DNA from 2 places in the Acidaminobacter sp. QWL-03 genome. Region 2 is predicted to be linked to the other one. Evidence: predicted binding sites of a transcription regulator. Region 2 holds the regulator's gene; the other holds the start of a gene.
What was found. The regulator LexA, encoded in region 2, represses DNA repair genes until DNA is damaged. The targets are predictions, from matches to a motif close to AGAACANNTGTTCT.

Region 1 (3,428 bases), 1.3 Mb from region 2:
GTGCTCCTTTGCACCCCTGATTTCCAGTTGATTCTTGCTCACCTTGTGTCACCTCAATTTTTTCTTAAGCGCATGAATTCGGTCCCGCAGCACAGCCGCCTTCTCAAATTCCAAATTGGCTGAAGCCACATACATTTCGTTTTCCAGGTCCTCGATCATCCGCTCGAGATCCGCGTAGTCCAGCACCAAGGCCGCAATTTCTGGATCCAGCCCTTCCTCGGCAACTTCGGTTGCTTCAATGATCGACCGGATGGATTTCACGATGCCCTTCGGTGTAATATTGTGCTCCAGATTGTACGCATGCTGAATCTCTCGCCTGCGGTTGGTTTCGTCAATGGCCTTCTGCATGGACGCCGTAAAGACATCCGCGTACATGATCACCCGACCGTCAATATTTCTCGCCGCTCTGCCGATGGTCTGGATCAGCGACGTCTCAGACCGCAGGAAACCTTCCTTGTCTGCGTCCAATATGGCAATCAATGAAACCTCAGGCAAATCCAGACCTTCTCTGAGAAGGTTGATCCCGATCAGCACGTCAAATTCTCCCACCCTGAGCCCGCGAATGATCTTATTCCGGTCCAGCGTCTCAACCTCGGAGTGCATATACCTGACCTTGATATCCATCTTTTTAAAGTAATCCGTCAAATCCTCTGCCATTTTTTTCGTCAGCGTCGTCACCAGGACCCGTTCCTTGCGGGCGACGCGCACCATAATTTCAGAATACAGATCGTCAATCTGACCTTTGACCGGACGCACTTCGATGTGCGGATCCAGAAGCCCTGTCGGACGGATGATCTGCTGAACCACCTGGCCGCTTCTGTTCAGTTCATAAGCCGATGGTGTCGCGCTGACATACAGGATCTTGTCCAGCACTTTCTCAAACTCGTCAAAGCTAAGCGGTCGGTTGTCTAGAGCGGACGGCAGGCGAAAACCGTAATCTACCAGCGTATGCTTTCTCGATTGGTCACCGCCGTACATACCGCGCACTTGGGGCAGGGTGACATGGGATTCGTCTATGACCATTAAAAAATCATCCGGGAAGTAGTCAATCAGTGTAAAAGGGCGGCTCCCCGGAGGTCTTCCGGACAAGATCCTCGAATAGTTTTCAATGCCCTGACAAAATCCCATCTCCCGAAGCATCTCAATGTCGTACCGGGTACGCTGTTCAATGCGCTGAGCCTCCAGGAATTTGCCCTCATCCTTGTAGAATTTGAGCCGATCTTCCAGTTCCTGCTCAATGACGCTGATTGCCGCCTCAATTTTTTCTTTGCTCGTGACATAGTGGGACCTCGGAAAAATGGAGATGTGTTTTCTATAGCCCAAGATCTCGCCTGTCAGGACGTTGACTTCAGCGATCCTCTCAATTTCGTCCCCGAACAGCTCCACCCGGATCGCGCTTTCCTCCGAGGCAGCGGGAAAGATTTCGACGACGTCGCCTCTCACCCTGAAGGTGCCGCGGGTAAAGGCAATGTCGTTTCGGACATATTGGATTTCCACCAGCTTAGACAAAATCTCTTCGCGGGTTTTCACCATGCCGGGACGCAGCGACAGCACCATGCTGTTGTAATCGATGGGATCACCGAGGCCATAGATACAGGAAACCGACGCGACTATGATCACATCTTCACGTTCAAACAGCGCCGCTGTGGCCGAGTGCCGCAGCTTGTCGATTTCATCATTGATCGATGAGTCTTTTTCAATAAATGTATCGCTGTGTACCACATAGGCTTCCGGCTGATAGTAATCATAGTAACTCACAAAGTACTCGACGGCATTGTTCGGGAAGAACTCCCGAAACTCACTGCACAGCTGAGCTGCCAGTGTCTTATTGTGGGCCAGAACCAAGGTCGGTTTCTGGATCTTTTCAATTAAATTGGCTACTGTAAACGTCTTGCCCGAGCCGGTTACCCCCAGCAGAACCTGCTCCTTCATTCCTGATGTGTAGCCGCTCACCAGTTTCTCTATTGCCTCGGGCTGATCCCCCGTAGGCTTAAATTCTGATACGACTTGAAAGGTCATGCGATCACCTCTATTTCCCAAACGTTTGTTCCCTATCCATTATACTCCCCTATTATATACCCCGTCAATCAATGTAAGCAACGCGGACAAGTTTCGATCGAGTGACGCGGACGAGTTTCAATTTAGTGCCAGAGCTTGCGATAACATTTCTCAATATCAGCCCTTTGATCCTGTCAAGATAGAAAAGACCCCGGCACTCGCCGGGGTCACAACTACGAAATCACAATACCCTTTTCCTCTAGCCGGCGATCCACATGACGCCTGTAATAATTTCTAATGACCGCTGCCGTCGGCACAGCCAAAAACATCCCCAGAAGCCCAAACAAACCGCCGCCCAGCAAAATCGCCAAGATAATCATAAACGGCTTGACCCCCACTGAATCTCCGAGAATCTTCGGTCCCAGAATGTACCCGTCAAACTGCTGCAGCACAAAGATGAACAGCAGCACCCACAAAGACTGGATCGGGCTGTAGAACAGCGTGATCAGCACCGCTGGCACCGCACCAATAAAAGGTCCGAAGTAGGGAATCATATTCGTGACCCCAACGATCAGCGCGAGCAGAATCGGATAGCGAATGTCCATGAATACAAAGCCAAAATAGGCAATGATGCCAATAATCAGCGAGTCAATTATCTTTCCAATGATAAACTTCGTGAACATGCGGTCACTTTCAGAAACCAATCCACATAACCCATCTGCCGTCTCCCGGTCAAAATGTGCATAAGCAGACTTCTTAATACTGGACATAAACTTTTCTTTGTCCTTCAGCATGTAAATAGAAAGGATCAATCCAATCGCGAACTTTAAAATACTGTTCGCAAATCCAAGCACGCCAAAGAACATGGCGCTGACTGCCGTGTCCAGATTTTCGCTGATGGTGCCCAGCATATTGTCGAGGCTCCAGCGCTCCAAAAATTTCTCAAGATCAAAAACCTCAAAGCTTTCAATCCTGGCGGAGGCATTCAGCAAGAAATTCCTAAGAGACTCAAGGTAAGTCGGCCCATTGTCGATGATGTCCCGGATACTGGCGGCGATACTCGGCACAATGCCCGTCATAGCCAGATACACCAGCCAGATGGCAAAGGCATAAGTCACGGCTAAACTTAGTGTCCTCGGCAGGCGCAGATATTTCTCCAAAATTTTCATGAGCGGATTCAGAATATAAGCAATGCCAAAGCCCCACACAAACGGCATTAAAAGTCCGACAAGCAGTTTTACGAACGACCAGACACTGACATAATTCTCAATCACTTTAAACAGGACCAAAGCAATAAACAGAACTGGCAACCACTCAAGATGCATGACGCGAAGCAAATGTTTTTTCAATTCGAGGCCCCCTGAACCGACGCATTGACAGACTCTTGAATTGATCCCTTCATAACCTCAACCGCTTTGTCGAGCTGGACA
Region 2 (3,428 bases):
TTCAATCCTGATAGGTATTCTCGTCGGTTACGCCATTGCACTCCCGCTTGGCATGGTCAATTTCGCTGCGATTGGGCAGAAAACTTGGTTTGCGCTTCCGGCACTTGGCCAGTTCCCAATTGAGTTCCATCCGGCAGCCATCGTCTCCATGGCAATAATCTTTATCGTCAACTCCATCCAGGCAGTCGGCGACTTGTCCGCTACGACTATTGGCGGTATGAACAGAGAAGTTACGGATACAGAACTTCGCGGCGGAATCATTGCCAGTAACTTGGCTTCCATCATTGGCGCGTTTTTCGGCGGGCTTCCGGTTGCGACCTACAGCCAAAACGTTGGTATCGTCACAACGACTAAAGTTGTCAGCCGCGTCGTCTTCATGTTTACAGCTGTCTTTGTTTTGATTGCCGGTTTTATTCCTAAGTTCGGCGCGCTTATGACTACGATTCCTCAATCCGTTATTGGCGGTGCGACTATTGGTGTCTTCGCAATCATCACTATGTCCGGTGTACGTTTGATCACACAGCAGGAGATGACAACAAGAAATACTACAATTGTCGGTCTGTCACTGGCTCTTGGCATGGGGATCACAGCAGTGCCTCAGCTCCTCGCGAACTATCCAAAGTGGGTTTCCATGGTCTTTGGCAGTTCTCCGGTCGTTATCGCGACGATCATTGCTTTCACACTCAATATCCTTCTCCCTATGAAGTCACTTGCGGATGAGCAAAGAGAACGCGACGAAATAGATGCCAAGCGTGAAGCAAAAGTTGCTGGTAAATAATTAAAGACACAAAATAGTAAATAGAGCCAGGTCCTTTGGAGTTATGGGAAGCGGAAATCGCGCCTTTAACTTCGTGACCTGGCTTTTTCGCGTCTTTGAATTGCTTCAGGCAAAGAGACAACATTCTATATAATAATGTAACAGTTACAGTTTATCGATTTTATTTATGGGTAAATACGAATTGATCAACAATTTCTATAACCAGGATTCCCAGATCCTATTATTTTAAGTCAAAGTGTGAAAGGGGAGATGGATGAAGTGCCAACACCATTCAAAGCCGGATGTGAAAGACCCTCCGGCACTACACTTGCACCAACCGCAGTGAAGACAGAATCAGCTGAAGTAGAAAAAAAGGAGGCCAAACAATCTATGATTAAAGTCGGCGCACCTGCACCGGATTTTGAGTTGCCGGGATACTTAAATGGTCAGTTTTCAAATTATAAACTCTCTGAGTATAGAGGCAAATGGGTTTTTGTTTGCTTCTATCCGGGCGACTTTACATTTGTCTGAGCGACTGAAGTGTCAGCGGTCGCTGACGAATTCCCTGAGCTTCAGAAACTCGGCGTAGAAGTCCTGTCCATAAGTGTCGACAGCGTCTTCGTCCACAAAATGTGGGAGGACCATGAGCTGTCCAAAATGGTTAAAGGCGGGATCCCATATCCTATGCTTTCAGACCAAAATGGCAATGTCGGACGCCTCTATGGTGTTTATAATGAAGATGCAGGCGTTCAAATGCGCGGACGCTTCATAATTGACCCGGATGGTAATGTTCAGGCTTATGAAGTCATGACGCCTCCTGTCGGCAGAAATGTCGCTGAATCCCGCCGTCAAATTCAAGCCTTCCAGCTCGTCAGAGCTTCAAAAGGCACTGAGGCAACACCAGCTGGCTGGCAGCCGGGCAGAGCGACCCTCAAGCCAGGTCCGGATCTTGTGGGCAACGTTTGGAAGGTTTGGAAAGTCGAAGATGGCAAGTAGGACTTTGTGACGTTGTAAGTGTTTCGCAGCTAAGTGACATCTGCGTAAAAACAAGTGAGAAAATCCCCGAGGCGGTATGCTTCGGGGATTTTTGCTTGTGATAGTTGTGAAATAAAATGAAAGGTCCGCTGCAGAAGATCTTCCTTGCAGCGGACCGTTTTATTTGCTGGAATGTGTCATTACATTTTTCTAAAAACACCTTTGACAACCCCAAGAATGGAGACCTCGTCGACAATAATGGGCTCCATGGCAGGATTCTCAGGCTGGAGGCGATAATTTCTCTTTTGCTTGTAAAAGGTCTTGACAGTTGCGCTGTCGTCAATCAATGCCACCACTATGCTTCCATTTGCCGCATCTTGCTGCTGTTTGACTAGCACATAATCCCGGTCGAAAATCCCGGCATCGATCATGCTTTCCCCTTGAATCTGCAGCATAAAATAGTCGCCTTCAGAAATAAACGACGAAGGGATAGGGAAGCGATCCTCAATATTTTCAACGGCTAAAATTGGTTTACCAGCGGTGACCTGGCCAACCACCGGTACAAACGCAGTATGACGCTGTAAATCCATGATTTGCTGGGCGCTGACTTCCTCAGCAGCTCCATTTCCCTTATTTCGATTGTCGTGGTCCTCAACAATAGTTATGGCGCGGGGCTTAGTTGGATCTCTACGAATCATGCCCATTTTTTCAAGATCCCCAAGATAACCATGAACTGTTGAAGGGGATTTCAGATTGACCGCTTCACATATTTCACGGACTGAAGGCGGATATCCTTTGGCCTTGATCTCTTGCCGTATAAAATCATATACAGCTCGTCTGCGCGGCGACATGGAATTTTTCACTTCAAGTCCCTCCATTCCCGTTAATTTAAAACAAGTATAACACAGCAATTGTAAAAATTCAAACATTAGTTCTGTTTTTTATGTCAATAGAAGATAAGATTCTTCAAGGGCTTCAAGGTATTTTCAAGGCTAATCCATGCCGATGGTCTTAGTCAAACACCACAAACAAAACATTTGTTCTAAATAACGCTTTACACAGAACGTATGTTTGTGTATAATTAAGCCAAGAACAGAACAAATGTTTGGAGGTGCCCTACCCATGACAAAGTCCATGTCAACAACCGTGAAAGCAAACACTGCAGGAAGATCTTTACAAAGAACCTATGCCTCGCGGTCCGCTGCAAGACCAACGCAGATCCGTCCTGAGGTTCAGGCACCACAAAAGCATTCCACTCGTAAAGCCTCAAATAAATCTATTCCAGCTTGTTTTTGGATGGCTCTATTTTCGTGGATCATAGCCATTATCATCATGAGCGGCAGCCTTAACGAAGCCTTTTCACTGGCAGAAGTTGAACCTCAGCAAATTGAAATTCAGGTCGAAAAAGGGGACACCTTGTGGGGCATTGCTCAGGAGATCAACACTACCGTTTTTAATCATGACTATGACGTCAGACACCTGATTTATGCTATAGAAGAAGCCAACAGTCTTGATAATGCCATCATTCATCCGGGTCAGATCCTTGTGATTCCACTTGATCTGAAATAAGATACAGAAAAAACAGCACGTGTGTGCTGTTTTTTGTTTTTCAAAATGTAATTTAATTTTCTTTTATTTCTTTTTTGCCCACAAAGATGGGGGATCAGGTGTTTTAAAGCATAGAACAAACGCTTTC

Region 1: a site for LexA is predicted at 2,038-2,051, ahead of uvrB (excinuclease ABC subunit UvrB). Genes of this name have one in related genera too.

Annotation. Positions count from the first base shown of each region.
Region 1 is NZ_CM178752.1:2,109,149-2,112,576, forward strand. Features, by position in the region: gene uvrA (excinuclease ABC subunit UvrA) at 1-42, opposite strand, end outside; gene uvrB (excinuclease ABC subunit UvrB) at 49-2,019, opposite strand; gene AC4PHM_RS09830 (AI-2E family transporter) at 2,232-3,347, opposite strand; gene AC4PHM_RS09835 (S41 family peptidase) at 3,344-3,428, opposite strand, start outside.
Region 2 is NZ_CM178752.1:838,130-841,557, reverse strand. Features, by position in the region: gene AC4PHM_RS03765 (uracil-xanthine permease family protein) at 1-778, shown strand, start outside; gene prxU (thioredoxin-dependent peroxiredoxin) at 1,037-1,753, shown strand; gene lexA (transcriptional repressor LexA) at 1,933-2,595, opposite strand; gene AC4PHM_RS03750 (LysM peptidoglycan-binding domain-containing protein) at 2,855-3,301, shown strand.